2 regions of the Microcoleus sp. CAWBG58 genome follow, and region 2 is predicted to be linked to the other one. Evidence: riboswitches for the same ligand, from Rfam matches in the RefSeq annotation. Region 2 holds a riboswitch; the other holds the start of a gene.

Region 1 (5,690 bases), on a different contig from region 2:
TTCCCCATCAAAATTCTGGAAATCATTTTCGACTCCCCTCCCGTATTTTTGCTCGTATCATACCCCAATTCAGCAACGCCGACGCTCTGTTCACAGACAAGTTTGAGTTGGGAAGCTGCTTGAAGTATGGGTGAAGACCCACTACTAATTCTTTCATGGAGTAGGGGTAATGCCCAACTTCAAGAGTGCTTCAGATATCCACGCAATCGTACTGTATCCCTGACCCACAATTACACCCCTTTGATATTCATGGGTTCTATCTTGTAACGTTTTGGCATCTGCTCTCTCCCATGCAGTGTGGTCAATTGCTACTAATATGTGTTCTGTTGGGGGTGCTTCTTTCTGTAATTGCTTCAGATACAACTCCATGAGTTTTTTCCGGTCTGGTCTTGTGTCTTGTAATGCTTCGTAAACACGGCTTGCCATTGACGCTTGAATAATGGATTGAGTGAAATTCCGCGAGAGATGACGCATTCGGAGTGGTCATCACTGCATCCATCAGCTCGAATGTTGCATATGAGAGCTTTCACCAATAAATCGTATGCTGCTTGACGAAAGTCCTTTAATCGTTCACTGTTCATTTAGGGAGTGGATAGGTTTTATTTTTCACCCTCATTCTCTCCCAGCGCGGTGGCTTTAGTTCTTCTTTTGCCACCGTTCTCATCTTTGGTTAGTCTAAACTACAGTGAATAACTTGGCTCGTTTAATGCGTTTGATAATCAACGCTTCTGTTGCTGAAAGTTCAATTGGAGGATGCCATAAGTGAGGGCGCATAAAGTTTCTTTCTTTTTCCTGATTGTGAGAATTTAACAGGCTTCTCAATTCACATATCATTCCAGTTTGTTTTGTCAACTCCTGATACTGTACCGACGCCCTAGGGTGCGTAATGTGGGTTGAATAGGGTCAAGATACAGACTTTTGCTGGCTGGGTATCATGACCAACGCCCAGTAGGGAACCTGGGCCGGATCGACATCGCCGATCGCCCGAATGGACTGATTCGGCATAGTTACACGTTCTATATATAGTGCACGATCGAATTGTCCCAACTCAATCAGCACGTCTCGAACTTTCGCAAAGTGCCTCCCCAGCTTAATAATCACCGCAGCATCAACCAGCGCCAGTCGATCGCGCAAAACATCAGCGTCCAACGTCGCAGGCATAATGCTTAACACATCGTTGCGGTAAGTCAGCGGCACTCCCAGGGCACTCGCACTCGCCATCGTCGAAGAAATTCCCGGCACAACTTCGGTGGTAAATTTGCCCGACAAACGGTTGAACAAATACATAAACGTGCCGTAGAGAAAAGGTTCGCCCTCGCACAAAACCGCCACATCCCGCCCTTCGCTGAGGTGGGTGGCAATTTTCTGGGCTGCAATATCGTAATACGGTTGAGACGATCGCGTGGGACTAAAAGGTAGCGGCATCGGAATCTCAATTTGCTCCGGGCGCAAGTAATCTGCGACGATCGCACGCGCGAGCACCTTACCATTTTCCATCGCCGGATACGCAATCACCGGTACCGATTGCAAAATCCGATAAGCTTTCAATGTAATCAATTCCGGATCGCCAGGGCCGATGCCCAATCCGTACAATTTACCAGTAGTCTTAGTCATAGTTCGTCCTCTTTAGCTAACGCATTTACGGCTGCCGTTGCCATTGCACTACCACCTCGCCGCCCTTGTAGGGCGATAAAAGGTACTCCCCGACTGTTGGCAGCGAGTTCGGCTTTGGATTCGGCAGCCCCCACAAATCCTACCGGGAAACCCAGAATTAAGGCCGGTTTAGGGGCTCCAGCATCTAGCATTTCCAGCAATCGGAATAAAGCAGTCGGGGCATTGCCGATCGCCACAACTGCACCATCTAACTTATCTAGCCACAAATCGAGTGCTGCTGCCGATCGAGTATTGCCGATTTGCCGCGCCAACTCCGGTACATCGGGATTCCAGAGGGTGCAAATCACTGGATTGTCTGCGGGAAGCCTTTTGCGGGTGATGCCTTCGGCTATCATCCTGGCATCGCACAGAATTGGCGCGCCTGCTGCGAGGGCTTTGCGCCCGTGGGTGGTGGCAAGGGGGGAAGCTGCTAAGTCTTTAACGATGTCGATCATTCCGCAACTGTGAATTAGTCGCACTGCGACTGTTTCTAAGTCTGGCGGCAGGTTTGATAAGTCTGCTTCGGCGCGGATTGTGGCGAAGGATTTGGTGTAGATTTCTGTTCCGTCTCGGATGTAGTCAATCATTAAGATAATTGGGAATTGGGAATTGGGAATTGGGAATTGGGAGACTGTACTTAACTTTATTTGAAATTGTTATTATGCAATACTCCGGACAGTTCTTGGAACGATACTACAAGCTTTACAGGCTAAGGATCATGAAAAAGTCGAATTAAATGCCGCGTCTGGGGTGGACATGACTTTGATTTAATTATCCACAGTGGCTCAAAGTCAAGCGAGGATAAGTCATTGGGCCATAGAAAAACTGTCCGAAGTATTGATTATGGGAAGTTTGTTTGATTTGTGGAATAGCTTTTTGAATGAACCGCGAAGGCACTAAGGGCGCGAAGGAAGACAGAGAAGAAGGAATGATAATATTTTGTCTATTTTAAGGGATATTTTTTCACTTTTAATTGTGAGTTACTGGGCTCAGTAATTTCTGCAATTTGTCGATCGCCCACCGATCGCAAAATTGGCCAAATGACTCGCGAGGTTCTCGAAACCGCTGGTAGACGCGCAACATTCGCTCGATCGCACTGGACATCTCGGCTACACTGACGGCTCGGAAGATTTGCCGTCCAAAGGGCAAGTCTTTTCTACCTGCATAAATGTTGTAACCTGCGATGGTTTCGCCTTTCTGCTGAATCTGAATTCCTACTAGGGTGATGTCAATAGGCTGGTGTTGGGCGCAGGACTTTTCGCAGCCGCTGAAATGTATATTGATCGATCGGTCGATCGTCCATTTTTGGGCTAAATCCCTCACCATTGCTAGGGCGTGACTTTGAGTATCTGTCGCCGCTGACGCACAGCCGCTGCTACCGGCGCACGCAACTAAGCAGGAATCTAGGTGAGTTGCAGATGAGTGCAATCCTAAATCGGCGATTTGCTGTTTGACCTCGAAAACCTGGGAGTTGGGGATGTCAGAAATCAGCAGATTTTGCCACGGCGTAAGTCTTAGGGTGCTTCCGCCTAGATTTTGGGCTAAACTTGCCAAATTTCTCAGTTGATTTGATTCTAGCTTGCCTAGGGGCAGTGCAATGCCGATGTAGGAGAAACCGGACTGTCGTTGACTGTGAATCCCGAGATTGCCGTTGGGTGCGCTCGTGACAGGCAGGATGCCTGTTCCACAAGAGTTGTTGGATATGTCTTTTAGAAAAAGTTCTATCGCCTCTTGACGCAATGCAAACGGCAATTTTTTCTCTACTTTTTCTAGATACTTTGCTGTGCCCCAATCAGCAAGAAGATGACGCAAACGCGGTTTCTTGCCATTGATTCTAGGCTGATTTTTAGTGTATTCAAGATACGCGCTAGTTAAGCTTGCTAATACTAAAATACATTGCGATTCTTCGATTATAATTCCTGTATCGACGCCATTGAAATGCAGACTAAAAATAATTTCGGAATTTGGCTGTCGCCTTTTTGCCACTAATAAAATATCATTCCGGAAATTCCGGATAGAAACTAATTCTCCGCCATCAAAGCCAATACTGAATTTAGCGGAAAGTTCCGATAACTCAGGATGAGTTTGCAGGTAATTATCCCAAGCTGCAACTAGCGGGCGAGTATCCAGTAAGTTTTGGCGATCGATTCCTGCTGTCGGACTTGCCATTATATTGCGAATTGGATCGACTTCAACGCGGCGAGATGCTAATCCCAATTTCTGTAAATCTTGCCAAATTGACGGGGGAATTTGCGAGTGCAATTCTCTGATTTGTAAATTTGCCCGATTTGTGACTTGCAAACAGCCACTACTGTAGCGATCGACAAAATTGGCGATCGACCAACACTGCTGTACATTTAAAATTCCCCCCGGAATCCGCATTCTCGATAAAACGCCGTCTCGGGCTCTGGAACCGGAAAATAAGCCCGGACAAGTCGGTAATTCACTCAAACTCAACAAAGAAACTCCTCCCCGTGTGACGCAGGGAATGTAAAATAAACTCCTGAAATCGGCATTCTGGCTTTGACAGTTGCGGCACAGCGCCGGAATTACACCGGACTTTCCCACTTTCAGGTTTAAGAAATATATCATAAGTCGATCGCCAGCAGCCCAAAATCTCGAATTTCTTAACAAATGCCCGGTTATTCTGTATAGTTGCTAATACGAACTCGCCAGTAAGCCGGAATATTCCATTTGTTAATATAAATTTCCCGCTCCCCAGCCAGCAACCGCCACCAAAACGGTAGCCAAACTTCGTGCAACCAAGCTTCTTGATAACCTTGTCGCCAACCAACGTCCTCTCCTGGAAACATTACCCAAGGTGGCATGATTTCATTTCCTGTTTCCATTGTGGCAATCTGCGACAGCATCCATTCGTCCCATTTGTTTTTATGATTCGCTAAAAATCTGATTTTTTGATAAAGAAACATAACTATTATTTTAAATCTCGAAAAGTTGATTTTTATTGAGATATTTTTCAGGGCGACACACCCTACGGAAGACTGTTGCATGATTTTTGAAACACTACTTACGAATCAAGAACAAAGAAACCGGATTTTTTATATAACCTGTTGGCGACAACGAATAATTTTCGCACAAAACCCGGTTTCTCGCCATACTTAATGCTAATTTTTCTCAAAATCAGCATTAAGTATGGCAAGCAAAACGACGGTAGTAAAAACCGCTGGGCTTGTGATACAAAACCCAGCCTGTAAAACAATCCTCCGGCGGTTCGCCAAATTTGTTTTGACCCTGTATAGGCCCTGGGCCGCTATCTCCACAGCGAAGATTGTTCGTATCCATTAGGATTTCTCGATCGATTTGAGAATCTCCAGATATAGGAATCAATACTTCGGACAGTTTTAGATCTAATCGAGTATCTCAAACCCTTGATGGCTATAGGGATGAGTATTTTTTCAATCTTTAAGTCTAGCCCGGAGTTTCAAAAAAACATTAAAAATGCCAGGGCTTACGCTGTAACGCTTACAGAGTCGTTAAAAAAATGTCCGAAGTATTGAGGAATAACACCAAATAATTTTTGGCGATCAGCAGCTTGTGCCAGAAACCAAGCCTGAATAATTTTAAAACCCACATTCCGCAGATGTGGGTCTGATTTTTTATCAGTTGTGAAAACTTGGAAGCCAAACGCTTTTGGGCTGAAATTATGCAGTGTTAGCGTTACAGAAGCTTGTTGAATTCAACTAAATTAAGTAATTTGAAATAATTGACTTTTTCTCACATATTCACATTGCTTTTTGTTGCGATTAATTATTTTTTTAAGCATGGTAACTTATGGCAAAAGCAAATTATCTTGACCAATTAATGAAAATTATTCACAAATATCTATACTTCAAACTCAATCTTTATTCACTTGAAAACATTAAATAGTATTGACAACAATACTCTCCTAAATATCGCAAGATATTTTGAAGTTTTTTGGTTAAATTACTGACCTGCTTCGCTCCATTTATTGTCACTAAATGCACCGCCTGAAACATCTGAAATATCCAGCGCATTGTCGGCTTATTGGTCAATTT
Region 2 (24,189 bases):
CAGACATGGCACAGAATGTCGCTGGTGACAAGCTAACTGTTCAATCCATCACAAAGCCTGGGGCGGAAATTCACGGCTATGAAGTCACTCCTAGCGACTTAAAACGAGGGCAAGGTGCTAGTCTAATTTTGGATAACGGATTGAATTTAGAACGCTGGGCAAGTCGTTTTTATAATAGTTTTCCCAAGGTTCCGCGCATTACCTTAACTGAAGGAATTAAACCGATTAATATTGCCGAAGACTCCTACAAAGGTAAACCAAATCCTCATGCTTGGATGTCCCCTAAAAATGCTTTAATTTACGTTAGAAATATTCGCATAGCTTTGTCAAATATCGATCCAGCTAATGCTGCAACCTATGAAGCGAATTCGACAAAATACAGTGACGAAATTCAGGCAATAGATGAAAAGCTCAAACAAGCTATCTCAGCGATTCCGCCAGACAAACGCTACATAGTAAGTTGTGAAGGCGCATTTTCTTACATTGCGCGCGACTACGGCTTGAAAGAAGTTTATATTTGGCCTGTAAATGCCGAACAGCAATCTACACCGAAACAAGTTGAACGGGTGATTAATACAGTCAAAGCAAACAAAATCCCCGCCGTATTTTGCGAGAGTACCGTCAGCAACGAAGCACAGCTTCAGGTAGCAAAGGAAACCGGGGCAAAATTTGCCGGGGTGTTTTATGTCGATTCCCTCTCTCCATCGGAAGGCCCTGCATCAACCTACCTTAAGATGCTTGAATACAACGTCAATACTTTGATAAAAGGACTACAGGGTAATGGGGGATAGGGCATTGGGCATTGGTAATTTGGTAATTTGGAGAAATTGGTATGGATAGAATCAGTATTGACATTGAAAATGTCACGGTTGCGTATCATGGTAAAGTAGCATTGCACAGAGCCTCTCTGCAACTTAAAGCGGGGACAATTTGCGGTTTGGTGGGGATGAATGGTGCGGGAAAATCAACCCTGTTTAAGGCAATTATGGGGTTTGTGAAGCCAAACACCGGACGAATTTTAATTAATGGCTTGCCGATCCGTCAAGTGCAAAAAAGCAATTTGGTTGCCTATGTGCCTCAGTCGGAAGAGGTAGATTGGAATTTCCCGGTGAACGTTTATGATGTGGTGATGATGGGGCGCTACGGCTACATGAATCTGTTGCGAATTCCAGGATCCACCGACAAACAAGCGGTGCGAGAAAGCTTGGAAAGGGTGGAAATGTGGCCAATGCGCGATCGCCAAATCGGAGAGTTATCCGGGGGACAAAAGAAACGCACCTTTTTTGCGCGGGCTTTGGCGCAACAAGCAACGGTTTTACTGCTAGATGAACCCTTCGCCGGAGTTGATATCAAAACCGAGAAAATGATGATTGATTTGCTGATGGAATTGCGTCAAACAGGCCATACAATTCTCGTGTCAACTCACGATTTAGAATCCATTACTACATTTTGCGACCAAGTAGTATTAATTAATCGCAGTATTCTCGCCTACGGCAACACCTCAGAAGTGTTTACAGAAGAAAATCTTTCCCGCACCTTTGGCGGTGCGATCGGTGATTTTTCGTCTGCAAAAAGTCGGTTAACTCAAGTGAATCGGGAGAAGCAATAATGGACTTAATTCAGTGGTTTGCCACACCGTTGCAGCATGAATTTATGGTGAAGGCAATTTTAGTCAGCGCCTTAGTAGGGATTGTTTGTTCGGCGCTTTCGTGCTATATGACTTTGAAGGGATGGGCTTTGATGGGCGATGCGGTTTCCCATGCGGTGATGCCGGGGGTTGTGATTGCTTATGTGCTGAATATTCCTTTGGCGGTGGGGGCGTTTTTGTTTGGCGTGGGCTCCGTAATTGCGATCGGCTTTATCAAAGCAAAAACTCGCGTTAAAGAAGATACAGTGATTGGTTTAGTGTTTACCGGATTTTTTGCCTTTGGTTTGGTGTTAATTTCTAAAGTCAGAAGTTCGATCGACTTAACGCATATCTTATTTGGCAATGTCTTAGGTATTTCCGATTCGGATATTGTTCAAACTGTGATTATTAGTGCCATCACCCTAGTGACTCTGGCAATTTTACGCAAAGATTTAATCCTGTTTTGTTTTGACTCAACTCACGCGCGATCGATCGGTTTAAACATCACTTTCCTTTATTACGTGTTGCTGTCTTTGCTATCCCTGACAGCAGTTGCGGGACTTCAGACAGTCGGCATTATTTTAGTAGTAGCAATGTTGGTAACTCCGGGGGCAACCGCCTATTTGTTGAGCGATAATTTTGACCATATGATGCTAATTGCGATGACTTCGGGAGTATTTTCTAGCGTAATGGGAACTTATATCAGCTATCACATTGATGGTTCGACAGGCGGATGTATTGTGGTGCTGCAAACGCTGCTGTTTGTGTTGGCGATGGTTTTTGCCCCCAAATATGGTTTGTTGGTGAGATCTAGGGACTCGCAAACTATTAACGAATAAACAATATTCCTGTTATTTTGTCGTTGGGTGGGGGCAGGTTTATGAAATTGTCTGTTTGAGGCGATTATTGTGGGTGAATAAACAATATTGCTGTTATTTTGTGGTTGGGTGGGGGCAGGTTTATGAGATTGTCTGTTTGAGGCGATTATTGTTGGTGAACCTGCCCCTACAGGAATTATATTATAATCGATTCAGCGCAGATGAGATTATTTAATAATCTCGATTTCCTTTGGGATAGCTTTGCACGCGCGCACTTTTCGCCTATTCACTAAACTCAATATTTTCATACAAATCTGCCACGGAAATTTCTACAGAAATAGAGCTTAACATCAGCCGATCGCCCGCACAGCTATATTCCGAAAAAATCCATTTATTCGCTTCAGTTTTGGAATATTGTTCTACCTGTACGCGATATTGGTCGATTAATAGATACTCCTGAAAACTCGGAATACTGCGATAAGCTGCAAACTTGTCATCGCGATCGTAAGCTCTAGTACCCTTAGATAGCACCTCAGCAATCAGTAGAGGATTGGTAATTGTATCGGTACGTCCCGATTGAAGTTCGATCGGTTTTGCAACCACCATCACATCTGGATAAGTATACTTATTAAACTCAGGAATCCAAAGCCGCTGATCCGAATTAAAAGTCCGATATGGTTTCCCTTTTAACGTTAGTTTCAGCGCTCCAATTAAATTAGCGCTAATTTCATTGTGATCCGGTGTACCGCCAGTCATCAGAACAATCTCCCCATTGATAAATTCATGCCGATCCAGAGAATTAACTTCAGCTTCTAGATATTCTTCGGCCGTGTAGGTTTTGGTTTCAACTTGCGCGATCATATACAAGGCTCTCCTTTAATCTACTTATTTTAGTATATCTTAAAAATCGCTTAAAAACAGGCCGGGGCGGGTTTATGAGATTGTCGGTTTTTGGCCAATATTGTTGGTGAACCCGCCCCTACAGTCCGAATAAATTTACCGCAACAGGGAAAAGTTATAGCCAGTTTTTCCTACTGCTTTAATTTGCACTAAAATTGGCGAACCCGCCCGATCGCCACTTGGCAAAAACTTCACATCCTCGCTAGCTCCCGGTGCCGAGAAATTCGGGCTTTTGAGTGCTTGCTGCAATCCTTCCCGCGTATTACTTTGCTGCAAGCCAGCGATGATAGCTTGAGCCGCATCATAACTCGTTGCGGTGCGCCAATTTACTACTCCTCCCCAGCGCTGACTGGCATTTTTTGGGAAAGTGCTGCCGGGATTCGTTTCAGGATGCCAGGGAACAGGCAAAACAAGCCCGTCAACGCTCTTTTGTCCATCTTTTAGCGTTTGAAAGGTGTAAAGAGTTGAACTGCTGTAGAGCGCTAATTTGCCTTGATTGGCACGGGCTAGATCGATCGCGCGATCGAGGCGTTCGATGTAGGGTGCTAGCATCAATCCTTCTGCTCCTTTGCTAACAGCATCGGCAATGGCATTGTTGGGATTAAATGTCGGCGCTGACAAGTCGCAGACAATAGGAACTAATCTGCCGGCTGATGCTGAAAGAGATGCAATAAATTCATCCTTAAATGAAGCGCTGCCAGCAGCTTGAGAGTCATAGCAGAAGGCAATATTGGCTTTGCCTGCTTGTTTGACGATATACTCTGCTAAAGGAGCAGTCGTCGAGCCACTATTTAGGACAGTCCGAAAAATATAGCTGCCAAAACCTGACAAATTATTTGCACTGCTGGTAGGCGTAATCATCACCAGTTTCTTTTCCTGATAAATTGGAGCGGCTGCTAAAGACGCAGTGCTGTCATTGTGTCCGATTACTGCTAGAATTTTCTGGTCATTTGCTAATGCTGCTGCAACTTCTTTGGCGACTTCTGGAAGGTTGTTGTCATTGACAATTTCAACTTGCAAACCGGCACTATTAATTCCTCCCCTAGTGTTGATTTCATCTTGAGCTTGGGCGACACCTCGGAGAATTTCTTGGGCGATGTTGGGGTTGCTGCCGCTGGGCACGCTGACGGCAATTTTCAAAGAAGTGCGATCGCTTACTCTCGCATTATTCAAATAGATTACCGTTTCCGGATCGTTGCGATTTTGTTGCAGCGAAGCCTGAAATCTTTGCACGGCTTCTTTGTAATCTCCTTTGGCAAAAGCTGTAACGCCTGCTTGTTTTTCAGGTGTTGTTTGCGATGTCACCAATATCTGATTTCCTAAACTGATGCGAGTTGCGATCGCCCCCGATGGACTCGCACCCGGTGTGGATGGAGATCCAGGTGTAGGTGTAGATGTATCTGAACTTTTGGATGCGAATAAACCGGGAAGGAATTTGAATACACCAAACCCAATTAAGCCGAGGGCAATAATAAAAACAATGGGCGGCGGGCTTTTCCTTTTATCTTGGGACATAATCTTTTCTCCTTATATAATTTCTACAGAAAAGTTGTTAACTACAATCAGTATTCAAAAGATTTTGGTCAAAGTCAATTCATTAAATTCACTAATTAAACTCATAAAAGTCATATTTGTATTCTTAGGGCGGGCAAGATGCCCACCCCACAGGGGTTTCAGGAATTTTCGGCGTGCATTTTCAGGTAATGCTAGGATCGTAGAATAAGTAAGTGCGATCGGCTTTGGTAAATTCATGTGTTTGTGTGCAAATGTAAGTGTCATGATTTTGTGCTTCTAATTTTCCGAACAGTAAAGTTTTATGATTTAGGTAGTGATACCCAATTACAGATAGACTCGGGTTTGAGAGGGCAAGTTTTGGGGGCGATCGGATTTCCGCCGAGACCGATCCCAGTTAGCTTAGTCAAAGATTGCAACGGTTTGATGTCACTAATTTTATTGTTTTCGAGACCTAGGCTAGATAGTTTAGTCAAAAATTGCAACGGTTTGATGTCACTGATTTTATTGTTGCCGAGTCCGATCGAAGTCAGGTTAGTCAAAGATTGCAACGGTTTGATGTCACTAATTTTATTGTTGCTGAGATGGATCCCAATCAGGTTAGTCAAGGATTTTAGCGGTTTGATATCGATGATTTGATTGCTGTAGAGTTCGATAAAAGTCACGCTAGTCAAAGATTGTAACGGTTGGATGTTTCTGATTTGATTGTCGCTGAGGCTGAGATAATCCAGTTCAATCAAGGATTGTAAGGGTTTGATGTCACTGATTTGATTGTTGGAGAGAGTGAGAAAAAACAGCTTAGTCAACGACTGTAACGGTTTAATGTCATTAATTTGATTGTTGGAGAGGGAGAGCGAAGTCAGTTGAGTCAAAAATTGCAAAGATTTGATGTCGCTGATTGTATTTCTGCTAAGACCTAGTTCAGTTAGTTTAGTCAAAGATTGCAATGGTTTGATGTCGCTGATGTCATTGTTATCGAGGTCGAGTTGTGTGAGACTTGAAAGTTTCCGATCGGCAGCATCGCATAACCGTACTGCTTGATATATAAGAAAGAGGGCTGAAGCCCAACAACATACGTTGATGTGCAAGTTATAATAAAGTCATATAAATTGGAGGTTGAAATGGTAACGCTGCAATTAAGACAAATCAGTGTGCCGCCAGGACATAGACTGCTGTTGAATGATGTCAACTGGCAGGAATTTGAAGCAATTCTAGAGGAGTTGGGAGAACACCGCGGCTCTAGAATAGCTTACAGTCAAGGAACTTTGGAGATTAGGATGCCACTACCAGAACATGAATTTAATAAAGAAATTATTGGCGATATGGTCAAAATATTGCTCGAAGAACTTGAAATCGATCGAGAATGTTTTGGCTCGACGACTTTCAAACGCAAAAGTATGTTACAAGGAATTGAACCTGATAACTGTTTTTACATCCAAAATTACGCTTTAATGATTGGCAAAAAGCGCATCGACTTAACTGTCGATCCGCCGCCGGATTTAGCGATTGAAGTCGATCTCACTTCCAAGACTCAACTGGATGCTTACGAGGCGCTGGGAGTCCCGGAAATCTGGCGCTATGAAAATAAAAGGCTTCAGATTAATGTGCTTGAAGATGGGAAATATGTTGAATCGGAATTGAGTCGGATATTTCCCAATCTGCCAATTATTGAAGCGGTTTCTCAATATTGCGAACAAAGTCAAACGGCGGGGACGAGTCAAACTCTCCGATTGTTTCGCAAATGGGTGAAAGACCAAATACAAAATTGAGGTGAAGTTCCTATCAGAAAAACTTGCACTCATGCCGAGATTATCTTGAAATTATACCAATTATCTAAAATTGTACAACACTCTTCGACCCCCCCTAGCCCCCCCATGAATCAGGGGGGGGACAAGAATACTGTTATTTCGTTAAAAATTGGTATGGGACGCACTTGCTGTCAGAAATTTAGTTGGTTTTCGATCGCAAATACCGAATTTTCTAACAGCAAACGCCCTAATCTCGTTGTACTGTTAATTTCGCTGTTGCGTAATTGAGAGAGAATAAGGGTGTTGACCTTGCGATCGATCGCCCACGAAAATCACATAAGTCCCCTTGTCTCCATAACCGGAAAATTCTACAATCCCCGCAGCAGCATTCGCCGGTAGGACGCAGAAACGACCCCTCGGCCCCTGAATCATCAAACTGGGAGCTCCCGCAGTTTGTACTGCAATCCGCCAGTAAGGCAAATCCTGCGTTACTTCGATGACTTGGTTCGGGCCTTGGGCCACGAAACCGCAGTCGCCACTATTGTTCGGGCCGCCGGAAACTCCCGAAACTCTCAGCGGTTCGGGAAATCCTGGAGCAATTTGCAACGGTTGGCTCCGAATAGCTCCGGCAGCAGTTAAAATCATTCCTAGGGCTAGGATTGCGATCGAGCCAAAGCGCAGTCTGGGGCGATCGCACGGATAGCATATCTTCATTTTTATCCTTGTTGATCCGAACACAATGGCGGAAGGTTCTACTTATTTGACGGTAGAGGATAATTAACGGTTCCGAACAGGGTAATGTGACTCTTATTAATGTGACCGTCCTAAAACGATGTACAGCTAAACTAACTCCCAAACTTTTTTATGAATCCTCAAAATAACTTCAATTGGCAGCAAGCGATCGGAGAACTCAAAGCTAAACTAGAACGATCGCCTCTTGTCCAACAAAATCCAGACAGCTATCAAGCGATCGGAACCTTCTACAATCAATTTCTGGACAAGTTTCAAAAACTCCCCAAACCGGGACAGGTGGCAGTCTTTGCCGTCGGAGCGATCGTTGTTCTGACAGTCTTCAATAGCATTGTACAGTTACTTTCGGCCGTGATGACTCTTGGCGTTCTCGGAGTGCTAATCTACATAGCATATAAATTGGCAATATCTCCTGATTCCTCCAACTAAGGATTAACAATAGGAAATTATAAATATGTCTAACCCAACTGCACCCGGTGATATTAATCAACCCGATCCGTCTTGGCCGACACAATCCCAGCAAATGCCACTGCTGGTTCGCCGCTGCGGCGCTTGGGCAGTTGAAATTTCGTTAATTGCAGTTAGCGCCCTGGTTCCCTTCAGTATCGGGGCACTGGTTAACAAAGAAGCTCAAACCGTGCCACTCAATCCCTCGGTAGCAGCAGCATCGGAAACTGTTGCCCGTGTTTTGGCTATCCCCGTGCGCGATCGCAACCCCAGAGTTGCACCCCTAACTAATCTATTCTGGTCGGGGGCGCTGCTGGCACCGGCAGCTTTAGCGGCGTGGCAGTTGTTTTTGCTCGCCAGAACCGGCCAAACTCTCCCGAAACGCTGGTTTGGGGTGAAAGTTGTCACAGCCTCGGGCAATCCTCCGGGTTGGGCGCGAGTGCTGGTTCGCGAAAGTTTGGGGCGCTGGGGAGTGCCTCTGGGCGTCGCTTACGGGGTTTGGCGCTTGACTGGCGCGTTTCCAGATTTAATCATTTTAGGGGCGTTGAGCGGCTTGGCAGTGCTGGCAGATGGCGCTTTTGGATTGCGCTACAAACGGCAATCCGGACACGATCGCCTCGCGAATACTTTGGTGGTTAATAGTCGTGAAGCGAAGCTATCCCGTAGGGAATCGCACCAACTGTTGCCCAATCCTGTCGGGAGTCAAGATTGGACTGAGGAAGACGCGCAAATTGCAGCTTTGGTTTTGACTCCAGAAACCAATATGAAAGAAGATCCCAGTCTGTGGAATTGGATTCGCCAACATCCAGGCACAACTTTAGTGATAGTTACTATTGGCAGTGCGGGATTGATTTTAAGTTTGTTTGTTGGCACTCTGATCTACACTCAAAGTCAAGCTAATTTGCGGGATTCTCGGCAGCGGAATGACGAATTATTTGTAGCTTTAGTGAGTAAATTGTCTCCTGCTTCGGGTAGCGGAACATCGGGGAGGCGATCGGCTATTTTGGCTTTGGGGGCGGTGGATGACTCCCGCGCCGTACCTTTGCTAGCGGATTTGCTGGCCCAAGAAGACAGCAAGGCGATGTTGGATGCGATCCAGCAAGCTTTAGTCAGTACCGGGCCGAAAGCTTTACCGGATTTGCAGCGGTTGAACCAATCCCTCAGCAACGAGCTCGAATCCCTGCGCTACGGGGGGAAGACAGCGGAACGCGAGTTAGCGGCTACCCGTCAGAGAACAGTGCAAAGGGCGATCGGCAAAATTCTCACAGTGTATAGCAGCCAGCTCAACGGCGCCGATCTGAGCCGCACAGATTTAGGTCAAAGTCCTGCCGGCCCGGGTCAGTTTACTTTAGTATTAGACAAAGTTGACTTATCAGGAATTAAGCTGAGAAAAGCCAATTTAACCAATGCCAGCTTGCAGGGGATTCGCTTTTACGGCACTGGCGAAGACAGGCGTCCGGGGACATTTGACGATTGGATTTCTGACTTGAGCGAAGCTAATTTTGAAGGAGCCAATTTAACCGGAGCATCTTTTAACAGCGCCGTAATGAACCGCACCACTTTTGTGCGCGCTGTCCTGAACAAAGCTAATTTGTCAAATGGAAATTTGAATGGAGCTAATCTTAGCAACAGTCTTTTAATTGGGGCTTCTTTGCAGCAAGCAACGTTAAAAGAGGCAAGCTTTACCGGGGCAGATATCGGCAGCGCCAATTTTTCGGGCGCCAATTTAGAAAGTGCCCGTTTGGGCAAAGTCAAGGCTCAAGGTACTCAGTTATCCTTAACAAATTTGTCTAAATCGGAATGGCAAGGTGCTGATTTGTCCGGTGCGGATTTGTCCGGCGCTAACTTACAAAATGCTGATTTGACTTCGGCTAAACTCGCCAATGCGAATTTAAAAGATGCTCGGTTGCAAGATGCTAATTTGCGGAATGCAGATGTAAGTTCAGTTGATTTTAGAGGTGCGAATTTAGCGGGAGCTAATTTTCAAGGCGCTGTTTTCCTGGGGAAGGCAACTTCGGATCAGTTTATTCAAAGTCAGGCCGGTAGTAAATCTGGTCGATTTCAAGGTGTTAATTTTGCGGAGGCTAAGAATTTAGATCAAAGTCAAATTGCTTACATTTGTTTGCAGGGTGGGATTCATCCGAAGTGCTCGTCCAATAATTAAAAGTTGCTTGGATCGTATCGTTCGGACTTTATACCATTTCTCTAAATATCCGATAGAGATCGAGGACGACAAGACATTGTAATTTATCCACTTTCCCTGTTTTATAAGGTCTGTCATAACTTTACAAAAATGGTATAAATCTATCTAAACCTTTGGATGAAATCAAGGTTTATGTAGGTTATTGGTGGGGTGGGGGCGGGTTTATTTAGATTGTTTGTATTTGTTAGATATTGTGGGTGAACCCGCCCCTACCAACCAAATTTTTAGATGCAACCGTAAATTCCAATGTACATTTTCCCCCGACTTGTAGGGGCGGGTTCGCCAACAATAATCGTCAATAACCCACAATCTTGTAAACCCGCCCTCACCCAACAGTAATACCATTTTTCTAAATATCCGATAGAGATCGAGGACGACAAGATATTGTAATTTATCCACTTTCCCTGTTTTATAAAGTCTGTCATAACTTGACAAAAATGGTATTAGTCCTTCTTTTTCTGCGGGCTAAAGCCCTCACTACGAACCTTTATTTTTCTGTCTTTTTTTTGGTAGGATGGATGGAACCATACCCTGCCAATTAGATAAGAGGGGCTAAAGCCCAACAACGTACCTTACCAGAAGGGCTAAAGCCCAACAACGTACCTTGGTTTTTGAGAAGTGCTGTATTATGCGATCGCATCGGCACTTACGAGAGTCTCGAATTGTGCTAACAACATTCCATCAGTATTGTTTGCAACTCCAAAAATTTTAGGTAATTGGCCTGTTTCAACTAGAACTTGTCTGACTTCTCGGTTAGATATATCGGCTAAGTTTTTGTTATTGAGAATGGCATTAACGGCTGCAATACCGACACCTTGACCAACTGCTACATTGAATTCTACAATTCTGCCTACAGAACAAGCTAGCCCTTCAAATCCAGAACAGGGACTGACAACTGCCAGGTTAGGAACAGTTTTCATTAATGCGTGGCGGATGCCAATATTGAAGGTAGGCTGTTGGAAACTCAGACTGTTCAACCACCCTCTACTTTTTGCTTTATCGCCAATCCCCGAAATGCCTCCCCTAACATCAAAATGATAGCTAAATGTTGCCAGTGCTTCGGTAGCTGGTACGCCACCGCGCAGCATTTGTGCGCCTGTTAAAGGTTCTACAACTCCCGTCACATTTCCGGCGTGTCTGATATACAATTCTGAAGCCGGAGTAACAGAAGTAGCCCCTAAACTTTTCAGCCAAGTGGTTACAAATGATATCTCTTTTTGCATATTAGCTGTGGGTTTGCTCCCATTTCTCGCTAAGGCTTCTGCTTCGCTGCTGGTAACTGCAAATAACAGTGCATTCCACGAAAGTCTTTCATCTGGAAGTATGGCGATATTTCCTTCATCTAAAATTATGCCAGTTTCAGGAAAAGATAGCTTTCTGCCTCTAAAAGAGTGGTATGCTACAGATAGCGCAGGCGATCGCACATCTATGTAATCTTTGCCCGCCCACAGAGTTTTGAGATTTCCTCTGGTATCGATCATTTCCAGGCGGAGTTCTTCTGCTAGTTTGGCATCTTTCCCCGCTGCGGACAGCAAAAATTTTTGAGCTTCGGAATCGGCACGGTTTGTAAAGCGTTTTAGATAAGTATAATCGAGTTCTTTCAGTCTTCTGACACTGAGTCCTTGAGTTTCAAAAGTCAGAGTAACTGGAAGTTCTGAGTTAGGCAAACCAAAGGTTTCAAATCCATTCAGCTTTCGCACGCCTGCCGCTTGAGCTAATTCGCCATTGACAGTGGCATCAATAAATTGTTTACCTACATAAATTGTCCCTTTTGAGGTAATTATGCTAGTAATTTTGTTGCCTTCTTTATTGACTGATTTAATTTCTACTCTGCTGAGGAGTGCAACTCCTGCTTGTACCAGCATTGCTTTCAAAGCTGCCGTGGCTTTGCTGGGTTCAAGGGCGATCGCGCTGACACCTGATTTTTGCAGGAATTCTTTATAGATTGTCGGCGGTGAACCAAAGGGGTCTAAATTTAAAGATTGTTGAAGTTCTTGACTAACCTGACTTCGATCTAAATAAGCGAGGCCACCTCTGACTAAATGCCCGCCAATTCCTTCTTGCAAGCTACCTTTAGACATCAGCAAAACTCGCGGATAAAGCTTTGTCCGGCGACGGTATTCTCTGGCTGCTGAGATAACGGCTAGAGCTCCAGGAACTTCATCCCCAAAGCAGATGATATCGTAAGAACGCAGATCCATGAACATGATTTAATCGCGTCTCCCGATCGCCATTTTGCCGATCTGCATCTCAATTTTTGCCGTCAAACTCTCTGTCTGTTCCAAATAAGGCCGCATCTTTCCTAATTTTTTTGATAATTTTCACACGTTTCGGGATGCAGAAACCGGGTTTGTCCCGAAGATTCTGGGTTGAGGGCGATCGCAATTGGTGGACTAACTAGATTGGCGATCGCCCGCAAGGTGCATCATTCTGGCACTCTTTCTTCTCAATTAGCTTATAGTATCAGGATCTATCCCCAACTCGCGCAATCGTTCAGCTAGTCGATCGGCACGTTGCGCTGATTCCTTCACCTGTTCTTCAGGAGTCAGATAGCGTTTGCCATCAGCATCGTACCAATACAACCATTCCCTTGTCACCCCAGAATAATTTCCCCTTTCACAACCAATGCCCAAACCTATTTCTGGCATCCAAACATAATTTCCTGGCTGTAACTCGTATTTCCCATTGACTAACTTGTGTACTTCCAAACGAGGTTTACGACGGCGACGCGAAGAATAAATGACGTAATAAAGTACGCCTAAATCTTGATAAATGTCTAATTTTGTGCTGTATTCCTTGCGATAGGTTGCGGAAACAACTTCTAGCACGAACTGTGGTATGACATTCTCATCCCATAGCACGTAACTGGGACGCAATTCTTCATCGTAAAACCGTTGTACACCTAAACTTAAGAAAGCATCTGGCACAATGATGGGTTTGTTGAGGTGATGGTAAATAGCCATATCTATGCCAAAAAACCAGTCCATGCGTTCTGCCCAAAGTATCAGCAATATTGCTTTTAGCAATCCTGGGATTAATTCTTGCAGTTCGTTATCCACTGGTGTTTCATCTGAGTCTGGTAGTTCGTCGGCTGAGGGCCAGTGCCTAGGGAAGTTGTAATTTAACATGGCGGCTTTTCTCAAAACTCATTAATATTATACCGTTTATTTATTTAGATATAATTTTTTATTTAGTTAAGATTTTGACGAACCGCGAAGACGCTAAGGACGCGAAGGAAGAGAAAAAAAGAGAAGAAAGAGAAGACGATCGCTATTTTTGATTTAATTAAGCTGAAATAATTTTTGTAAAATATCAGTCTAGAGTTGCGCGATCGACTATACTCAATCTAACAACTCGGTTCTAATGGGGAGCAGCCATTAGAGGAAACGGGGAAAGTTTGGTGCAAGTCCAACGCTGTCCCGCAACTGTAATGAGGTTTGTAGTAAGGACTTCAGTCCTCAACCTCTTAAGTCAGAATGCCCGCCGATGCGTTAGTTTAGATTGTCTCATCTGCGAGGTTCAGTATGCAGGCCAGAAATCGGAAATTAGTCAGCCTGGGATTGATGGCTGGCTTGAGTTGTTATCTTGTCTTAGGTTCGGCAACGCCCGCCGCAGCTATGCACATTTCGGAAGGTTTTTTGCCGGTGCAATGGGCTGTGTTTTGGTGGATGGTGGCGTTGCCTTTTTTTGTATTGGGTTTGCATGAAATTACTCGCATCACCAAAGAATACCCGGAACTTAAACTGCTGTTAGCTTTAGCAGGTGCGTTTACTTTTGTGCTTTCTGCTTTAAAAATCCCCTCGGTAACGGGGAGTTGTTCTCACCCGACGGGTACGGGTTTGGGTGCAATTTTGTTTGGCCCTTCGGTGATGGCTGTACTCGGCGCTTTAGTGCTGTTGTTTCAAACGTTATTGTTAGCGCACGGCGGGCTGACAACGTTGGGGGCGAATATGTTTTCGATGGCGATTGTTGGGCCATTTGCTGCGTATTTTATCTATCGATTGCTGTTGCAAACTGGTAAACAAAGGTTGGCAATTTTTTGTGCGGCTGCTTTGGCAGATTTGCTGACTTATGTGGTGACTTCGATGCAGTTGGCGTTAGCTTTTCCGGCTGCGAGTGGCGGTTTTATGGCTTCGTTTCTCAAGTTTGTGAGCATTTTTGCGATGACTCAAGTACCGCTAGCAATTAGCGAGGGATTGCTGACTGTATTGGTTTGGAATTGGCTGCATTCTTACGGGAAACCAGAGTTAGAAATTCTGAAATTATTGAAACAGGAGTCATAAAGTCGTGAATCAAAAACCTACAAAAAATCAGCAAGCTAGTTCGCAACAAAATTGGATGTTAGTAATTGGAGTTGTCGCCCTTGCGGTGATTCCCCTAGTTTTTGTGCGGGGTGAATACGGCGGATCGGATGACCAAGCTAAGAAAGCAATTACGGAAATTCAACCGAGTTATAAGCCTTGGTTCAATCATTTGTTTGAGCCTGCTAGCAGCGAAATTGCCAGTCTATTGTTTGCGTCTCAAGCAGCGGTGGGGGCGGGGGTAGTTGGCTATGCGATCGGGCTTTATAAAGGCCGATCGCAATCTCAGCAGAATTCCGATCGCAAATCGTCGGAATGAACCATCAGATTGATAGTCTGGCTTATACAAATCGCTTGCGTGGGTTGCCGCCAACTCACAAGCTATCCTTTGCGATCGCCCTATTAATCCTGTCTCTAGTTTCCCATGCAGCGGTGCAGTTGTCGATCGGTCTTTGGCTGACAATCTGGATCGTAGTTTATGCAGGAATTCCGGCGAAACTCTATCTGCGGTTGCTGTTGCTACCGCTGATGTTTTTGCTGGCGAGTGTGCCTGCGTTGGCGGTGGGTGCGGTTGCGGGCGATCGAATCTCGGCAATTCAATGGGATATTTGGCAAGGTTGGGGAATTTACACCGGCAGTTTTTATCTGTATGTGAGTCGTACAGGAATATACCAAGTGAGCTTGCTATTTGCCCGCGCCTTCGCATCGACAAGCTGTATGTACTTCATCCTGTTGACAGTCCCGTTTACCGAAATCTTGCAAATTCTCCGAAAATCTAGGTGTCCAGAGTTAGTCACAGAACTACTGTTACTAATGTATCGCTTTATTTTTAGCTTATTGGCGATCGCAGATGAAATTTGGATAGCCCAAAACTCGCGCGGCGGCTATCGCACTTGGAAACTAGGAATGCGTAGTTTGGGCATTTTAATCGGACAATTGCTGCAACGAACTTTAGTAAACTACCGTCAAGTTTCCTTGAGTTTAGCCTCGCGCGGCTTCAACGGAGAATTCCGCGTCTGGCATTCTTCCCCTTATAAACCTTCGCGAAGATACACATTTGAAGCCGTGTTTGGATGCACGATTTTAACTTTGTTAAGTGTGGTATTTCAAAGTTGAAACAAAATTAAGAGACGGCAGTGCCAAAGGCGTGTCAAATTAAGCCTAAAGCCTTTATAAATCTCGTTTTTACCCCAGTCTAGATCCCCCTAAATCCCCATGATAGTCGGGGGACTTTGAGAAAACTCTTGTCCCCCCCTTATTAAGGGGGGCTAGGGGGGATCTAAACTTTGATGCAAACAAGAGATACTAAAGAGCTTTTTGCCATAAATATGACATTTATGAATCTAATTAATGAATTAAATGAATTGACTGTCAAAGAAACCTGTTGAATAATTGTAGTCAACAGTTATCTCGTGAAAATCCTATGATAAATAAACGCATCCTCAAAAAAATAGTCTTTTCATTACTAGCATCATTAAGCCTATTCTTAGCCACAGTCACTCATGCAACAGCCCAACAACTACCGTTTTACTGGGACAACATCAACGTCATCATCGACGTTCAGACCAACGGAGATATGTTAGTCACTGAAACGCAAAAATATGTATTCACAGGAGCATACAACAATGAACGATATCGCTATATTCCTTTAGATAAAGTCGATGCAATTAAAGATGTCACTGTTTCTGAAAATAATCAAATAATTCCGAGTAGCACTGGAACAGAAAACAATCAACTTTGGATTCGTTGGCAACATGAATTAAAGCCGCCAGACACACATACTTTTGTCATCAAATATCGCGTGGTAGGTGGATTGCAGCTAGATGGTGGAAATACTCAAGTTTATTGGAAAGCGATTGCAGCGGGTCGAAAAGCGCCAGTTAATACTGGAAAAGTTACGGTGAAATTACCAGAAGCTTTGTCAGGGAAAGTTCTCTCGTTTACAAATTTTGGTACGGCCGCAGTTCGTCGTCAAGTAGATCCTAAAACATTTGAATTTGTGGCAAGTCAGGCTATTCAGCCGGAACAGGAATTAGAAGTGCAGATTGCATTTCCCCAGGCAATTCTGAATATACCTCAACCTGGTTGGCAACAAAGTATCTATCGATCTCAATCTACCTCGGAATGGCTAGACCTTTTGTTTTCCCTATCTCAATCTATTTCAGGAGGAGGAGACTTTTTAGGAGACAATCTCTTGCTTATCATAACATGGCCTATCTGGCTACCTGTGCTTTATGTAATATTATGGGGGATTTGCGCCCATCTTATAAGATTCTGTTTTAGATGCAAAAAGTTTACGCTAGACACCAATACAGAAGTAATCTCTACAGCTACTCCAAAGACCAAAGGGAGGGATAAAGTTATCCGTCACTGTAGTAATTGCGGTTATCACCATGAAAAAAGAGTTGTGACAACTTATGTAGATCCGAGTAGTAGTGATGGTGGTGGCGGTGGCGGTGGCGGTGGCGGTGGCGGTGGCGGCGGTGGCGGCGGTGGCGGTGGCGGTGGCGGTTGATATTAAGAGGAATTACGCATCACAATCAAAGAAACCGGGTTTTTAGCTAATCTGTGGACTATGACGAAATATTTCGGAAAAAACCCGATTTCTGAGGACTCGTCCGCCAGGGAATGAATTCCCCTCTTATAGCGAAAGTCCTCGCTATGAGGACTGAAGAACTGATTAGTCCTCATACCGAGGACTTTCATTTTGAGGCAGGAGTTTCAACCCTTGCCGGACTATTGGTTGTACCTTAAGTTGGCATCAACGGGCCTGGTGCGGTGTCCTCGATTGCCATATTGTCAATGCTTATAATTTGATATTTTGTGGTACGAACGATCGCACTCCCTACAAAATCATATTCCAAATATGACTTTTATGAACATAATTAATGACTTTAATGAATTGACTCCACAAGAAACCTGTTGAATAATTGTAGTCAACAGTTATCTCGTGAAAATCCTATGATAAATAAACGCATCCTCAAAAAAATAGTCTTTTCATTACTAGCATCATTAAGCCTATTCTTAGTCACAGTAACTCATGCAGCGGCCCAACAAGTACCGTTTTACTGGGACAACATCAACGTCATCATCGACGTTCAGACCAACGGAGATATGTTAGTCACTGAAACGCAAAAATATGTATTCACAGGAGCATACAACAATGAACGATATCGCTATATTCCTTTAGATAAAGTCGATGCAATTAAAGATGTCACTGTTTCTGAAAATAATCAAATAATTCCGAGTAGCACTGGAACAGAAAACAATCAACTTTGGATTCGTTGGCAACATGAATTAAAGCCGCCAGACACACATACTTTTGTCATCAAATATCGTGTGGTAGGTGGATTGCAGTTAGATGGTGGAAATACTCAAGTTTATTGGAAAGCGATTGCAGCAGGTCGAAAAGCGCCAGTTAATACTGGAAAAGTTACGGTGAAATTACCCGAAGCTTTGTCAGGGAAAGTTATTTCATTTATGAATTTTGGGACGGCGGCAGTTCGTCGTCAAGTAGATCCTAAAACCTTTGAATTTGTGGCAAGCCAGGCTATTCAACCGGAACAAGAATTAGAAGTGCAGATTGCATTTCCCCAGGCAATTTTGAATGTACCTCCACCTGGTTGGCAACAAGGTGGTAAGTCATCTCAATCTACTCCGGGACAAAGCTCTTTTACAAAACCCAGACTTCCTTCTCCAGTGCTTTGGATATTTGGAATAATCATTACTATATTCATGATTAATGGCGGTAGCGGTAGCGATGGCAGTGGCGGTAGTATCGGTGGTGGTAGTTGGGGTGGTGGTGGTTGGGGTGGTGATGGCGGTGGTGGTGGGGATGGCGGTGGCGGTGGTGATGGCGGTGGTGGTGGTGATGGCGGTTAATATCAACGCCCCTGGACGCATCACAATCAAAGAAACCGGGTTTTACTTAATCTGTTGGCTATACCGAAGTATTGTCGCAAAAAAACCGGTTTCTGAACACTCGTTGATATATTGATCTCACCCAAATTCAGGAGACGGCAGTGCCGTTTACCTACAAATAGTCGGGTAGGGAAACCGGCATTGCCGTGTCCAAATTTGCTAGATTTTGAGATAAACAGATCGCACTCTCTACAAAATCATATTCCAAATATGACTTTTATGAACATAACTCATGACTTTAATGAATTGACTTAAACAGAAATATATTGAATACTGATTGTAGTTAAGAACTTTTCAGTACATTTTCACTTAAAGCAGGTTAAAACTATGACTAAATCACCTTGGCTTCGCAAGCTTTTACCCTTAGCAGCATCTTTCGCAACCACGATCGCACTAGCAGGCACTTTTGCCCCACCAACTCCCGCACAAACCAATCCGCCACCGACCCAGCCCCAGCAAGTCGAACCAGCGCCGGAAGAAGGTTTCAGCATCCCGATTTGGATCTATCCCGTAGGCGCAATGTTCGTAATTTTCATCTTTATCCCTAAAATTGGTTGGACTTTGGGCTTAATTGCGATCGGCGAACGAGAAGTAGGCATTGTCACCAAGAAATTCTCCAGTAAAAACTTGCCATCCAGTAGATTAATTGCCCTTGATGGTGAAGGAGGTTTGCAAGCAGATACCCTTCCTCCCGGCTGGCATTTTGGTTATTTTCCCTGGCAATATAGCGTTCGCAGAGAACCCGTTGTAGTAGTTCCTCAAGATGAAATTGGTTTGGTTATTGCTAATGATGGAGCCACCATTCCTTCCGATCGCATTTTAGGCAAAGTTGTCGATTGCGACAACTTCCAAAATGCCCGCAAATTCCTCACCGATGGTGGCGAAAAAGGACGGCAACTAGCCATTATCACCACTGGTACTTATCGGATTAATACCGCTGTATTTGAGGTAATTACTTCAGCCAATGCCGCTGCAAAAGGTATGCAGCCATCAGAACTTCACCTATACAAACTTGCTCCCGATCGCGTCGGAATCGCCAACGTGCTCGATGGAGTTCCGATTGATGAAGGTGAAATCGCTGGGCCGATTATTCCCGGTCACGATAACTTCCAAAAAGCGCAATCTTTCATCAAAGGTGGCGGGCGCAGGGGCTTGCAAGAACAGGTAATTTTATCCGGTTCTTGGAACCTGAACCCCTGGTTTGTACAGGTTGAAGAGGTGAAAATGACCGAAGTGCCGATCGGCTATGTCGGCGTAGTCATTTCCTATGTAGGGGAATCGCACAAAGATGTCAGTGGTGTAGCTTTTACCCACGGAAATCTCGTCAAAAAAGGTGATAAAGGTGTGTGGATTGAACCGCTGTATCCCGGCAAACATCCGATCAATACAAAGGTGATGAAAGTCGAACTTGTTCCCACCACCGATGTAGTTTTAAACTTCACATCGCGGTTCAGTGGAGAACACGGCTATGACTCGAAACTAAGCGCTTTGAAATTACTTTCTTTTGACGGATTTACCTTTGAGTTGGAAATTTTTCAAATCATTCATATCGGTACTTTGGATGCACCGAGAGTCATTTCGCGGCAAGGTTCCATGCAAAATCTCATCGACCAAGTGTTGCGTCCAATTGTCGGCAATTACTTTCGGAATTCGGCTCAAGAATATACAATTCTCGACTTTTTGATCGCACGCAGCGAACGCCAAGCAGAGGCCGCCGAACACGTCCGTCAAGCCCTACGTGCCTATGACGTGCAGGCTGTGGACACGCTGATCGGTTTGATTTCGCCGCCAGCGGAGTTGATGCAAACATTGACCGATCGCAAAATTGCCCAGGAACAAGAAAAAACCTACGAAGTGCAGCGGATTTCAGAGTCGCAGCGTCAGGAATTAGTGCGCGCAACTGCGATCGCCAATATTCAAAATCAGGTGGTAGCGGCGGAACAAGGGGTGAAAATTGCTCAATTGAGTGCAACTGCTGCGATCGAACACGCAAGTGGTGAAGCAGAAGGGATTCGGTTGATGGGACAAGCAAAAGCCGATGCTTATCAAGTTGGTGTCAACGCTTTGGGTACGCAGAGTTATACGCTACTGCAATTGATGCAAGCTGTCTCGGATGGTAGCGTTCGCGTTGTTCCCGATGTCACAGTCAATGGTAACGGTGGTAGTGGGGGTTTGTTGGACGGTTTGATGGCAATGTTGCTGCGGAATGAAACCAGTAAAAATGGTGAAAATCCAGCACATTCACCTGTAATTAATGTCAAGAAATCTAAGTCTGTTGTTGTGGAAGATGTGCCAGAATCACCAGTAGCAAAAGTGCGATCGGTGGAGTCGGTGGAGTCTATGAATTCGGTGAAGTCGCAGGAGTCTCCTAATGATTCACCATTTCCTCAGTATGAGCCTGTTGTGAAGTCTGATATTGATGCGCTATTTGATGAATTGTCTGAGGATGTTTGAGTAAGTTTGTTCAGTTTGTAGAGAGGATTTTTGTCCTCTCTGAAGGCTTTTTGTCTAAAACTTTACTGTTCAGGGAATTAGAGGTGCAAAATTATGAAGTTTATGGTTCAATACGGTTTACTTAACGCTTTTGATGAATTTCATCTGACGATTTTTGGATTATAAAGAGGTGAAGTAGATATTAAGAAGATTTTACCGCAGAGAACACAGAGAACACAGAGAGGGGAGGGATAAAAGGTTTTTTTACGACATCCAAAACCCTCGCAATACTCTTCCCTCTGCGCCAAAAGCGCCCCAATACGGTTCAAAACTCTTCTCTTGATGGAGTGGATTGTATTGCAATACGGTTTACTTAATGCTTTTGATGAATTTCATCTGACGATTTTCTGGCAATATAGCCATTTTGGGCAAGTCAGATTTTTCTTAAGTCAACTGTATTGGGCCCAGAAATTGGTTTTTTTTGATCGAAGAAGCAACAGGAACAGAACAAGGACGAACCCGCACAGTAAAAAGCTGTATAGGTGAACTAAGAATTACTGAAAAACAGGCCGAAAAATTAGAGTTCAAAAAATCTACTCGATTATCTCCATTATTTGAAAAATGCTGTCTCCGTCAAATAGCTAATCTTTCCTACGAAAAAGCTGCCCTGTGAAATGGAAGCTCAAACAGGAGTAAAGATAGGACATACTTGTTTACACCGATTGGTAGAAAAACAAGAATGGTCAGAACCTCATGCCAAAATCTATGTGAAAGAAACAAGCATAGATGGAGGGAAAGTCCGTCTCAGAGGGAAGTTGGGCGAAGGGTCTCATTGGCAAGATTATAAAGCAGTGCGGTTACATGAAAGTTATTATGGGGCTTTTTATCAAGAGAATGAAGAGTTAATTCACTATATAAACCATCAGCCATTAGCCGATATATTAACTTGTTTGGGTGATGGACATGATGGAATATGGAATATTATAAGCCAATACGGTTGACTTAAGAAAAATCTGACTTACAAAAAATGCCTCTATTGCCAGAAAATCGTCAGATGAAATTCGTCAAAAAGCGTTAAGTCAACCGTATTGTATTATAAGCCAGTTAAATCCGGGTAAAACCCGACGGTTCGTTTTAGATTGGTATCATTTAATAGAAAATTTATATAAAGTGGGAGGGTCATTAAAATCTCTAGCCAAAGCCAAGGAATTTTTGTGGCAAGGTCAGGTCGAATCCACCCTAAATTTATTTAAAAATTGTCGCAGAAAAACCGCCAAAAACTTTTGCAAGTATCTAGAAAAGCATCGCTCTCGAATTGTTAACTATGAGCAATTATCATCAGACAAGATTTGTTCCATTGGTTCGGGCGCGGTGGAATCGACTGTCAAACAAATAGATAGAAAGTTGAAAATCTCCGGAACTCAATGGTTGCAAAAAAATGTCATAACAAGATGCTAAAACTTCGTTGTGCTGGACGACACGACCTCTTGGCTATTTGAGGCTTTTGCAAAACCGGGATGCTCCAGTACGGTTAACTTAAGATGGCTAGTCAATGGTACGTAGTTGCGCTTGAGCGCTCTTTCTTATATATCAAGCAATACAGTTAACTGAAAACTGGTAGTCAATGGTACGTAGTTGCGCTTGAGCGCTCTTTCTTATATATCAAGCAATACGGTTCGCTCATATACTGCTACTCGTGAAACTTCTATGAAAAATAGATACAGTTTGCTTCGTTCCTCTCGAAGGACAATCTTAAGTAAACCTTATTGATATATAAAGAGCGCCCAAGCGCAAATACGTACCTAATAACGAACACCTATAAGAAGGACTGAAGTCCTCACTACAAACCAAAAATCATTTACTTACTCAACGATTTTTTGCTGCTTGAAAAGTTCCTTAAACTTGCGCTGCTGCTGATTGTGATCTACAATTGGATCGGGATAATGAAGCAGCCGACGTTCTATAGGCGAAATATTTCCAGTTAGCAAAAGCTTAGTATCCACTCGGCGCAATTCTGGAACCCAGTGGCGAATATATTCCCCTTCCGGGTCAAATTTTTGAGCTTGACTGGCGGGATTGAATATTCGCAAAGGTTTCGGATCCATGCCACTCGATGCACTCCACTGCCAGCCGCCATTGTTAGCAGAAAGGTCGCCATCAATCAATTTTTGCATGAAGTATTTTTCGCCCCACTGCCAGTTAATAATTAAATCTTTCGTGAGGAAACTAGCAACTATCATCCGACATCGATTGTGCATCCAACCTGTTTGATTTAACTGCCGCATTGCCGCATCAATAATTGGATAGCCAGTTTTGCCCCTGCACCAAGCTTGAAACAGCTTTTCATTGTTATCCCAGGGAAAGTCTTTGAATGCTTTACGGTAGGGCCCATCTGCTAATTCAGGGAAGTTGTACATGGCGTGTTGGTAAAATTCCCGCCACGCTATTTCCTGTTGCCAAGTGCGGATACTTGTGCAGGATTCTTCGCTGTGACAACTGTCCATCACTGTCTGGATAGCTTGCCAAACAGTGCGGATGCCTATTGCACCAAATTTGAGGGCGGCGCTGAGTTGGGATGTGCCGCTAACTGCGGGGAAATTGCGCTGTTCTTGATATTCGTAAATTGCGTTTTCGCAAAATTCTTCTAATTTTTTGTGTGCGGCCTCTTCTCCGGGTTCTATTACTAATGGATTTTCCCAAATAAATCCCAAACTCAAGGCCGTTGGCAGGGTTTTTGTTACACCTGTTTGGTTGGCTATTTCTTGTTCTTCTGCGGTTAATCCGGTCATTAATTCCGGATAATTTATCGGTAGTGTCTCTACAGGTTGGGCTTTTGGTTGGCTGTTCCATTTTTTCCAAAATGGTGTATAAACTGTGTAGCAATTCCCTGTACCAGTCCGGATTTCGTCGGGGGCGTGCAGAACTTGATCCCAGAAGTTTTTAACTTGTATTCCTGCTTGTTGGAGGGCGTTTGATACTGATATATCGCGCTCATTTGCATAGGGTTCTACATCTCTGTTCCAAAATACTGCTTTAGCATTGAGTGCCGCGGCTAATTTCGGTATTCCCATAGGCGGGTCATCTTGAATTATTAGTAATTGGCTGCCTGATTCGCTGTAACGTGAGGAGAGTTTTTCCAAGCAACCTATCATGTAGGTAACTCTGGCGGGCGCTATGTCATCGCGATCGAGTATATTGCGATCGAGACAAAAAATCCCGACTACTTTCGGACTTTGCTGGCGCGCTGCTGCTAGTCCAATGTTGTCAGAAATACGCAAGTCGCGACGGTGCCAAAATAAAATTAAATCAGACATTAGATTTTAGATTTTAGATTTTAGATTTTAGATTTTAGATTTTAGATTGACTCCCACGGATCGAGCCGGGGATTGTTAGAATGCAGAGCTTTTTATAGTCTCCATCCCGCTCGTTCCCCCGGTTAAAGATGCGAATTAATGAATCCGGGGGCTGGTTACCAGAAAGAATTGGTTGAAAGCCGGAACCCCGATCGGGAGAAATTCAAATCAGACTA

What was found. Region 2 has a riboswitch for cobalamin ahead of QZ918_RS00190 (energy-coupling factor ABC transporter permease). Riboswitches for the same ligand answer to the same signal wherever they lie in the genome.
Region 1: it holds a riboswitch for cobalamin, as region 2 does, so the genes downstream of both, cobG (precorrin-3B synthase) here and QZ918_RS00190 (energy-coupling factor ABC transporter permease) in region 2, are expected to answer to the same signal.

What each region holds. Positions count from the first base shown of each region.
Region 1 covers NZ_JAHRFA010000160.1:376-6,065, reverse strand. Annotated here, with positions in the region: gene QZ918_RS32795 (hypothetical protein) at 154-426, opposite strand; gene cobI (precorrin-2 C(20)-methyltransferase) at 904-1,614, opposite strand; gene QZ918_RS32785 (precorrin-8X methylmutase) at 1,611-2,240, opposite strand; gene cobG (precorrin-3B synthase) at 2,623-4,113, opposite strand; adenosylcobalamin-variant (AdoCbl-variant) riboswitch at 4,156-4,235, opposite strand; gene QZ918_RS32775 (hypothetical protein) at 4,296-4,583, opposite strand; gene QZ918_RS32770 (hypothetical protein) at 4,801-5,001, opposite strand; partial or broken gene QZ918_RS33375 (IS1634 family transposase) at 5,517-5,690, opposite strand, start outside; gene QZ918_RS32765 (hypothetical protein) at 5,634-5,690, shown strand, end outside.
Region 2 covers NZ_JAHRFA010000001.1:21,276-45,464, forward strand. Annotated here, with positions in the region: gene QZ918_RS00125 (metal ABC transporter substrate-binding protein) at 1-791, shown strand, start outside; gene QZ918_RS00130 (metal ABC transporter ATP-binding protein) at 833-1,609, shown strand; gene QZ918_RS00135 (metal ABC transporter permease) at 1,609-2,466, shown strand; gene QZ918_RS00140 (Uma2 family endonuclease) at 2,728-3,306, opposite strand; gene QZ918_RS00145 (ABC transporter substrate-binding protein) at 3,442-4,860, opposite strand; gene QZ918_RS00150 (hypothetical protein) at 4,915-5,124, opposite strand; gene QZ918_RS00155 (leucine-rich repeat domain-containing protein) at 5,160-5,945, opposite strand; gene QZ918_RS00160 (Uma2 family endonuclease) at 5,979-6,626, shown strand; gene QZ918_RS00165 (hypothetical protein) at 6,870-7,319, opposite strand; gene QZ918_RS00170 (hypothetical protein) at 7,470-7,784, shown strand; gene QZ918_RS00175 (pentapeptide repeat-containing protein) at 7,810-9,966, shown strand; gene QZ918_RS00180 (FAD-dependent oxidoreductase) at 10,632-12,206, opposite strand; gene QZ918_RS00185 (Uma2 family endonuclease) at 12,456-13,133, opposite strand; cobalamin riboswitch at 13,344-13,507, shown strand; gene QZ918_RS00190 (energy-coupling factor ABC transporter permease) at 13,530-14,288, shown strand; gene QZ918_RS00195 (energy-coupling factor ABC transporter substrate-binding protein) at 14,293-14,625, shown strand; gene cbiQ (cobalt ECF transporter T component CbiQ) at 14,622-15,422, shown strand; gene QZ918_RS00205 (DUF2207 domain-containing protein) at 15,730-16,821, shown strand; gene QZ918_RS00210 (DUF2207 domain-containing protein) at 17,268-18,188, shown strand; gene QZ918_RS00215 (SPFH domain-containing protein) at 18,555-20,681, shown strand; gene QZ918_RS00220 (hypothetical protein) at 21,142-21,333, shown strand; gene QZ918_RS00225 (hypothetical protein) at 21,335-21,661, shown strand; partial or broken gene QZ918_RS00230 (ISKra4 family transposase) at 21,771-22,159, shown strand; gene QZ918_RS00235 (FAD-binding domain-containing protein) at 22,523-23,974, opposite strand.